3 regions of the Erwinia rhapontici genome follow, and region 3 is predicted to be linked to each of the others. Evidence: predicted binding sites of a transcription regulator. Region 3 holds the regulator's gene; each other region holds the start of a gene.

The links. The regulator Fur, encoded in region 3, represses iron uptake genes when iron is present. The targets are predictions, from matches to a motif close to ATAATAATGAGAACNACTATCAA.
Region 1: a site for Fur is predicted at 1,896-1,918, ahead of fepD (Fe(3+)-siderophore ABC transporter permease). Genes of this name have one in related genera too.
Region 2: a site for Fur is predicted at 1,173-1,195, ahead of LJN55_RS12180 (TonB-dependent receptor domain-containing protein). Genes of this name have one in related genera too.

The regions. Positions count from the first base shown of each region.
Region 1 covers NZ_CP085627.1:1,887,931-1,891,214, forward strand. Annotated here, with positions in the region: gene LJN55_RS09025 (HigA family addiction module antitoxin) at 110-427, shown strand; gene entS (enterobactin transporter EntS) at 499-1,773, opposite strand; gene fepD (Fe(3+)-siderophore ABC transporter permease) at 1,945-2,970, shown strand; gene fepG (iron-enterobactin ABC transporter permease) at 2,981-3,284, shown strand, end outside.
Region 2 covers NZ_CP085627.1:2,588,157-2,591,440, reverse strand. Annotated here, with positions in the region: gene LJN55_RS12185 (GNAT family N-acetyltransferase) at 1-426, shown strand, start outside; gene LJN55_RS12180 (TonB-dependent receptor domain-containing protein) at 1,306-3,284, shown strand, end outside.
Region 3 covers NZ_CP085627.1:1,327,001-1,330,284, forward strand. Annotated here, with positions in the region: gene LJN55_RS06270 (hypothetical protein) at 1-67, shown strand, start outside; gene mtr (tryptophan permease) at 184-1,431, shown strand; gene fur (ferric iron uptake transcriptional regulator) at 1,536-1,979, opposite strand; gene fldA (flavodoxin FldA) at 2,377-2,907, opposite strand; gene ybfE (LexA regulated protein) at 3,049-3,284, opposite strand, start outside.

The DNA of each region.
Region 1 (3,284 bases), 560 kb from region 3:
TCGCGATACAATTCAGAGGATCGTGCCGGAAAAGCTGTTTCCTTCCGGGAAACAACTGTTATACTGTTTCCCGGAAGGAAACAGGGAGTAATCTGGAGGACTACCACTAATGGCTATGATGACCCCCCCGCATCCGGGCAGCCTGATTACCGAGTATCTTGAGGACTATAACGTCAGCCTGCGGACGCTGGCCGGAAACCTCGGGGTATCCCCCTCGGCGTTGAGCAAAGCGGCGGCAGGAAAAACCGCTATTACCCCTGAAATGGCGGTACGGTTGGAAGCCGGGCTGGGCATTGCGGCCCGTCTCTGGCTGGCGATGCAGGCAACGTACGATATTAGCCGGGTCCGCGAAACGATTGATATCACGCAGGTCGTGCCCGCCTGCTATGACGAAACCGATGCTCAGCCAGTGAAGATCCGTGGATGATGACCTGAACCTGGCCTCATTACGCTCTTCACCGGCATCAGCACTCCTCATGCTAGTCGCATGATGCCCGGTTACGCATTGGTCACCGGGTCCTGCTCATCAGTCGGGCCTGCCTCCTCCGGCGGTGACATTGTCGCCCGGCGTAAGGTGCCGACCAGACTTGCCAGCACCAGCGCTACGCCTGCTGCCACCGCGCCAAATGACAGTACGCTCACCACAGGCGTAAACAGCTTGCCTAACACGCCTAATCCCAGTGCGCCGACAGAATCCCCGGTCACATCCTGCGCGGTGCCCAGACTGTTCACGCGGCCGAGCAAAGCGTCAGGCGTATGGTGTTGAATCAGCATATATTGCAGCAGCGAAGCGATCGCGTTGCAGTAGCCATACACCACCAGTGCCAGCAGGGCCGGGATAAAGTGGCTGTACAGTCCCAGCGAAGCAATGGCCAGAAACGCGCAGGTGGCGCTGATCAGGACCAGCACACCTGGACGGGCATAACCCGGCACCCAGCCGCTGGTAAAGGCACCAATCATGGCCCCCAGCGGCACGGCGGAATACATCAGACCAATCGCCGAAGCGTCAGCGTGATAGCTGATAGCCAGCGCCGGGAACAGAATACGCACCGCGCCGACGATGCTCACCAGCATGCCCAGCAGCACCACGGAACCCACCACCTTCTGCTGGCAGACAAACTGAACGCCGCTGGCCAGGGCGCGCAGCGGATGCTCCGGCTCCTGCGCTTCCGGCTTCATCGACGGCAGACGCACCAGCGGGATTAACGTTGCCAGCGTACCGACAGCCGCCACGGCAAAGGCCCAGCCCACGCCGCCCGCCACAATAATCACCCCGCCAATGGCCGGGGAGAGGATAGCCCCGAGACGTACGGTCACCATACTCAGCGCACCGGCCGCGCCGAGGTTCTCACGCCCGACCAGCAGCGGGATCACCGCCATTAATGCCGTCATCCCCAACGCCCCGAAGAAACCGTCCCAGGCGGCCAGCAAATACAGTGCCCACAAAGAGGGTTCCGGCAGAAACGCATTCAGACTGAGGGCCGCGAAGCCGATGCCGCAGGTACCACGGGCAAACAGAATCAGCTTACGACGATCGAGGCGGTCTGCGAGGATGCCACCCAGCATCAATCCGATAAACATCCCGATCCCATCCAGCATCACGGCCACACCCACCTGAAGCGTGGAGCCTGTCATGGCCTGGATCTGAATCGGTACGCCGACTGCCAGCATACCGAGTGAGAATACGGACAGCATGCGGGCACAAAAGATGGCGCGGAAATGGGCGTTATTTTTCAGCAGGCTGAAATCAAGCAGAATGGAGGGCTTTGCCATGAGTATCCATGTAGTTAATAGGGCTCAATGCCTGGCGGCCGGAATGCTGTCCGGTGCGGCGCGTAAGGATGCCGATGTTTTTCTGGCGGGGCGCATGGTAACATATTTGGTTAGTAACGTTAATGATAATAATACTCATATTCATTTGCATATGAAGAGGATCTCTCAGGGATGTCATTGCAGCAAGCTTCCCCCCCATCTGCTCCGTTGTCGCAAGGCCTTTCGCGCAGCGCGGGTGTCATCATCTGTCTGATATTACTGACGGCGGTCAGCCTGGCGAGCCTGATGCTTGGGGCCAAACCCATCGCGCCTGCCCTGGTGTGGCAGAGTCTTTCCGGCCAGATCACTAACGCCGATAGCATCATTATTCTCAATGCCCGTCTGCCGCGTACGCTGGCCGGGATCCTCGTGGGTCTGGCGCTGGGCGGTGCAGGGGCGGTGATCCAGGCACTGACGCGTAATCCGCTGGCAGACCCCGGCATTCTCGGCGTCAATGCCGGGGCCAGCTTCGCGATGGCAATTGGCATTACCCTGTTTGGCGTCAGCGGCATGGCAGGCTGGCTTGGCTTTGCCTGGGGCGGTGCGCTGATTGCCAGCATTGCGGTCTGGGCGATTGGTACACTCAGCGGCGGCCGGGTCAATCCGGTGCGACTGACGCTGGCCGGGGTGGCACTGAGTGCGGTATTGGGGGGGCTGACTTCGTCGCTGTCGCTGCTCAATCCGCAGACCTTTGACCAGCTGCGCTTCTGGCAGGCGGGAACGCTGGATATCCGTTCCTCAGCGAACCTGATGCTGGTGGCCCCGGCGATAGTCGTCGGCGCGGTGCTGGCACTCGCGGCATCGCGTTCACTGAACAGTCTCAGTATGGGTGAAGACATTGCCGCCGCGCTCGGCACCCGGGTGCTGCTGGTGCGCCTGCTGGCGCTGCTGTCGGTGATGCTGCTGTGTGGATCGGCCACGGCGCTGGTGGGGCCCATTGGTTTTGTTGGCCTGATGGTGCCCCATGTTGCGCGCTGGTGGGTGGGGGCCGATCAGCGCTGGATCCTGATTTATTCGTTTCTGATGGCCCCGGTGCTGTTGCTGACCGCCGATATTGCCGGGCGTTTTATGGCACAGGGTGAACTGCGGGTGTCGATTGTCACCGCATTGATCGGTGCGCCAGTCTTAATCTGGTTAGTCCGTAGCCGCAAACATTAAGGATGACAGGATGCACAGTAAAACCTTACTGATCGGCCGTGCTGACGGCTGGCTCAATCTGCGCCTGGCGTCCCGGGTGCTGTGGGCGAACCTGACGCTGATCGTTCTCGCTGCACTGCTGGCGCTGTTTGCGCTGTGCTACGGCACGCTGAGCATCAGCCCGGGGCAGGTGTGGCAGGCGTTGCAGGGGGAAGGGCCGCGCGGATTTATGACCGTTATCGCACAGTGGCGTGCACCGCGTGCGGTGATGGCGCTGGTGCTGGGGGCGGGCCTTGGCGTCAGCGGGGCGATCTTCCAGTCGGCGATCCGCAACC
Region 2 (3,284 bases), 1.3 Mb from region 3:
ATGATCGCCGAACTGGCTGAATATGAGAAAGCGCTGCACGAAGTGGTCGCCAGTCAGCAGGATATTGAAACGTCACTGTTTGCTGATGATTCCACCAGTGAAGCGCTGATCTGTGAAGTGGATGGTGTTGCAGCGGGCTACGCGGTGTTCTTTACCAGCTACTCTACGTGGCTGGGGAAAAACGGTATTTACCTGGAGGATCTGTATGTCAGCCCGCGTTTTCGCGGTCAAAAAGCCGGTAAAACGCTGCTGCGCTATATTGCACAACTTGCGGTGGCGCGCGGCTGCGGCCGCCTGGAATGGAGCGTGCTGGACTGGAATCAGCCTGCCATCGATTTTTATAAAAGCATTGGGGCTGCGCCGCAGGATGAGTGGGTGCGTTACCGGATGGAAGGGCAGGTATTGACGGATTTTGCTGAATCCTGAGTTTTTTGCGCTCTGCTTTAAGGCCAAGGTCAAGGTCTTAAGGTCAAGGGCGTTTCGCTTTCCCGCTGTGCGGGCGAAGCGACAAGGGGCGGCCAGTCGCCGCCGCCCCTTGACCCCGCGCTTGCGGCAGGCGCCGCGCCCGTTTCACGGGTGCCTTCGTCAGTTCCGTTCACCGACGGACCGCTCGTGACGGCACTTCCCTGTGCCGGCCCGAGCTTTCACCGCCGTCCTGGCGGTTCATCCTGGTTCACATCGCTTCCTCAGCGCAGCTTAATTGCCGCCTCAACATCAAAACCAAAATCTAAAAGATTAAATAAAACCAACAAATACCAAAAATGGCTCTTTGGTATTTGGTTTATTTTTAGTCCGTCTTTGATTGTTCTTTTGACCTCGCCGTTGACCTTTTGAGCGGCAATTAAGCTTCGCCGAAGGAGGGCGGATTTCCAGGACGAGCCGACAGGACGTCGGCGAGAGGGTGAGCCGGGACAGGGATGTCCCGTCACGCCCGGTCCGGCAGGAAAGCCGCTTGACTGAGGGAACCCGCTTTAGCGGGCGATGCGCCTGCCGCAAGCCCTGGGTCGCTCAGCCCGCGCAGCGGGAAAGCGAAACGCCCTTGACGTTGACCTTGACCTTGACCTTGACCTTAAGACCCGGACAAGATCCGAACCCGAACCTCGTCCGCCCTCTAAAATGTAAGACAAAAGAAATAATGACGCCGCCAAGGGTAATCTTTTGCAACATTAATGTTGATAATGATTATCATTCATATATTATGTCGCAAATTATAAACGTTGTTTGCCCTGCCACAGGGCTTTGCTAATTGCTATTCCTGAAGCCGTTGTTGAGCGAATACCCATAATAACATCGCAGGTATTTCGCATGATTAAGTTTTCATCCCGCCAGGGATTACTGCACACGTCTCTCGTCGTGGGGACACTGTTCACCGCCGCCGTCTCCACGCCGCTTACCGCGGCTGAGCAGACCGATGAATCGTCCGCCAAAGCCCGCCAACAAAACACGCCGCAGGATGATGCGGTGATGACCGTCTTGTCGCCAGAAGTGAAGAAAGTGGCAGGAAGTTCAGTCACCCTTAATGCTGCCGATATGCAGCAGCGTGGTGGCAATAACTTCGGCACCATCATGCGTTACCAGCCGCTGATCGGCGCGGTAGGCAGCAGCAGCGGTTCTTCCACGGGCAAAAGCGGCTTCGACCGGGGCGGCTACACCGGCTATAACATCCGTGGCCTGGAAGGTAACCGCGTGGCGCTTGACGTCGATGGCATCCCGCAGCCAGAAGCCACCGGGCGCAGCTACGCCAGCCGTGCCGGGGTGAACACCTTCGGCATCGGCCGTGACTACATTGACCCTTATCTCTACGGTCGCGTCGAGATTGAATCTGGCGCAACGATAACGTCACGTGCGAATACCGCACTGGGCGGTACCGTTTCCTTCCTGCCGAAATCAGCCGATGATTATCTGACGCCGGGCAAACACACTGCGTTTGGCTTCCAGAGCGATTACGACTCCTCCAGCCGCAGCTGGCATAACGGCATCACCGCTGCCACCGGGGATGAAACCCTGCGTGGTCTGATGGTGTACAGCCGCCGTGATGGTCAGCAGACCCGTAATAACAGCGATGAACTTGACGCTTACCCGGAAAACTGGCACTCCGACGCGTTGCTGACGTCCGCTATCTGGCAGCCGAACGATGAGCACAAGCTGACCGGAACGGTCGATTTTTACAGCAAAGTGAATCACAGCCGCTATGACAGCTGGGCCACTGACGGCAATACCTTACTGGGCGATGCGAACCAGCAAAGCAACACCCGCCGCTGGGGTGTCAGCCTGAAAGATGAGTGGACACCGGGTAACGACTGGGTCGACAGCCTGAGTAATAAAATTTATTACCAGCACACTGAAGCACACGACAATACGCTGATGCCATTAGGCACTGCGGGTGCCATGCAGCGCGTGTACTCTGATTACAACGTGGAAACGTACGGCTACGAAGCCCAACTGGCGAAGACGCTGGGTCGCCACGATCTGCTGGCCGGGATCAACGGGCGACTTTCAGAAACCGAACGCCCGTTCAGCCAGTCTCCGGCACAGAGCGGCACCAGCATGACCACCAAACCTGAGGGTGACAGCCGTACCCTGGTGCTGGGCGCGTTTGTGCAGGACAGTATCCTGTTTGACCTTGATGGTCATGCGTTCTCTGTGGTGCCGGGCGTGCGTGTGGCGCATCAGGAAACCAAACCGCAGAACCTCGCCAATATGGCCGCGGGCACGGATGTGCTGACGCCTGCCGATGCAGAGAAGCTGTACGGAAAAACCAACAGCGATACGCAGCTGCTGCCGTCCATCAGCTTTAACTATGATATTACCCCGCAGCTGATGACCTACGTGCAGTACAAGCGCGGCGCGCAGTTCCCGAACGCCAGCCAGCTGTATGGTTCATGGAACCTCGGTTCCAGCTACGCCGGAAACAGTCAGTATGCCTTGCTGGGCAATACCGATCTGGAAACGGAAACCAGTAACAACGTTGAATGGGGCGTGAAGGGCCAGGCAACGGAAGGCGTAACGCTGCATGGTGCGATGTTCTATAACACGTACAAAAACTTTATTGCGTCGACCCGTTATTCTCGCGCTACGGCACCGGATAAGTTCGTTAACGTTCCTGCGAATATAGCCACTATCTATCAGGCAGAAAACCGTGATAAAGCCTATATCTGGGGCGGAGAAGTCAGCACCAAAATCAACTATGGCACCTGGTTTGATCAGGTTAACGGCCTGAGTACCACCTTTGCGTTGGGCTACAGCAAGGGCCAGGCAAAATCCCGCTATGATGGCGACAAGTA
Region 3 (3,284 bases):
GGTGATTGATTGTGGTTGTACGCCACCTCGCTGGCGCTATTTGCAGGAAACAATGGTGGTCAGTTAATTACTGTACTAGTTCGTGAGTGTGATTCTGTGTAGACTATGCGGCATTATTGCCGTTTAGCCAGTGGATTATCCCGGTTTATGGCATGTTATTTATTGCATTCGCTAAGGGATTTCATGGCTACACCTGCTTCTGCTGTTCGTCTGCCGTCAACACTCTGGGGGGCGTTGATTATCAGTGGCACCATTATTGGTGCCGGGATGTTCTCGCTGCCGGTAGTGATGTCCGGTGCCTGGTTTGCCTGGTCCTCCGCGCTGCTGATCGTGACCTGGTTCTGTATGCTGCTGTCCGGATTACTGTATCTGGAAGCCAGCCTGCATTATCCCATCGGGGCGAGTTTTGATACGGTCACACGCGATTTACTTGGGCGTGGCTGGAACCTGATCAACGGTTTGTCCGTGGTCTTTGTGCTGGGGATCCTCACCTATGCGTACATTTCTGCCAGTGGCGCGATTATTCAGCACAGCCTCAATCAATTAAATGTCGGAATATCGGCACGTATGGCTGGGCTGCTCTTTACGCTACTGGTGGCGCTGTTTATCTGGCTGGGAACAGCGGTTGTCAGCCGGATGACGCTGATTTTTCTCGGCGCGAAGATCCTCACCTTTCTGATGATTTTTGGCGGCCTGCTGTGGCATGTTCAGCCGGCTATTCTGCTCGACAGCCAGGGAGCCGATCGCGATTATCTGCGATATCTCTGGATAGTGGTGCCGTTTTGTCTGGCCTCCTTCGGCTACCATGGCAACATTGCCGGGTTGACGACTTACTACCATAAGAATGCAGGCCGCGTGAGCCGTTGCCTGATTTACGGCACGCTGCTGGCTCTGATGATTTACTTTATCTGGATCATCGGCACGATGGGCAATATTCCCCGCAGCGAATTTAAAGCGATTGCCGCGCAAGGCGGTAATATTGACGTACTGGTGGGGGCGTTATCCGGCGTACTGCACAATCGCTCTCTGAATCTGTTACTGGATATCTTCTCTAACTTCGCCGTTGCCTGTTCATTCCTCGGTGTCAGTCTTGGCTTTTTTGATTACCTTGCCGATCTCTTTAAACTGGATAACTCCGCGTCCGGAAGATTAAAAACCACGCTGCTGACGTTTATTCTGCCGCTAACTGCCGCGATGATCTGGCCCAACGGTTTTCTGCTGGCAATCGGTTATGCCGGGCTGGCCGCGACGTTGTGGGCTGTTGTCACGCCAGCGCTACTAGCCTGGCAGTCACGTCGACGTTTTGCCACTGCCACGTGGCGAGTCAGAGGGGGGATGGCACCGATTGTGCTGGTTCTGCTGTTTGGTGCACTGAATGCCGTGGTCTCGTTGCTTTCATATGGTGGCTGGCTGCCGCTCTATACGCGATAACCTTTTGAGACAGATTGGCAGCGTTTTAGCCGGGAGGAATCGCTATAACGCAGGCATAAAAAAACCGGTGGCAAGCCACCGGTTTTTACACTGAACAGTGCAGATTATTTGTCGTGCAGAGTCTCGTCTTCACGACAGTCACCCAGAGAACAATGGCCATAAAGATACAGGCTATGGTTGCTCAGTTTGATACCGTGACGCGTGGCGATTTCACGCTGACGTTCCTCAATGTATTCGTCTCTGAACTCAATAACTTTACCGCAGTCCAGGCAGATCAGGTGATCGTGATGGTGCTGCTGAGTCAGTTCGAAAACGGATTTACCGCCTTCAAAGTTATGGCGGGTAACGATCCCCGCATCATCAAATTGGTTCAGCACGCGGTAAACGGTGGCCAGACCAATTTCTTCGCCCATATCAATCAGGCGTTTGTACAAGTCTTCCGCACTGACATGATGGCCCTCTGGTTCCTGAAGCACTTCCAGAATTTTCAGTCGGGGAAGCGTGACTTTCAGGCCGGCCTTCTTTAATGCGGTGTTATTGTCAGTCATGCGGATATTGTCCTGTTACTTTGCTAGTCACTTAGTGGCTGAAAAGCCCTGAACATCGGTCGACGCTAAAAGATGAGTGCGTCTCAGTATAGAACTGATACTCCGAAATGAAAACCATAAGGGGTGCCTGAAACCGCAATGGATGTAAGGATAAGTGTCATTACATCCAGGGTAGCACGCGCCCGAATTAGGCTGGGTTAACATTTCAATCTGCATCATCTTCACCGCTCTTTGGGCGACTCACATCCTCAAAGAGTGGGGCAGGTGCTGAGTAAGCGGGTAACCGATGGGGTTATTGTACAGTTTTGCAGATGAAAGTTACAAACATGTATCTATTACTTCTATAGGAAAAACCACTTACTTGATGTGAGATAGCTCCCACATCAAGCGGCTATGGTTATGCTTCGATGATATCTTTTAGCTGAAGTTCATCAAAAATTTGTTTTACCCAATTTTCAACGCGTTCGTTGGTGAGCTCTGGCTGGCGATCTTCATCAATGGCCAGGCCAAGGAAATGGTTATCATCTGCCATGCCTTTCGAAGCCTCGAAATGGTAACCTTCGCTCGGCCAGTGGCCGACAATCACTGCGCCGTTCGGCTCAATGATGTCGCGGATGGTGCCCATTGCATCGCAGAAATACTCGGAATAGTCTTCCTGATCGCCGCAACCAAACAGCGCAACCAGTTTACCGTTGAAGTCGATTTCTTCCAGCGTTGGGAAGAAGTCATCCCAGTCGCACTGGGCTTCACCGTAGTACCAGGTTGGGATGCCAAGCAGCAGAATATCAAAGGCTTCAAGGTCTTCTTTGCTGCTTTTAGCAATATCACGAACTTCTGCAACATCTTTCCCCAGTTGCTTCTGGATCATTTTTGCAATGTTTTCGGTATTGCCTGTATCGCTACCAAAGAAAATGCCGACGAGTGCCATGAGTTTAATAACCTCTTGAATCTTAATGATATGGTGACTGCTGATTTTTTCGCAGATATCGCTAATGATAACAGACCGTCGTGAGCGGATAAATGAGTAATGCTGCCGGTTTTGTCGCTGAGTGCTAAGGCCCTGATACCATCAGGACGGATGACGTTGCAACTGTTCCAGCAGCATTTCTTCGATCAGTTCACTGCGGCTGATATTGCGCTCGAAAGCTAGCTGATTCAGGACATCAACCGCGTCGCTGTTCATTTTCAGTTCGACACGCTTCAGGCCGCGCACTTTATCGCGCTTGAGCTGATTGCGTTTGTTGATACGCAACTGCTCATCACGCGTCAGCGGATTAGTCTTGGGTCGTCCCGGACGTCGTTCAT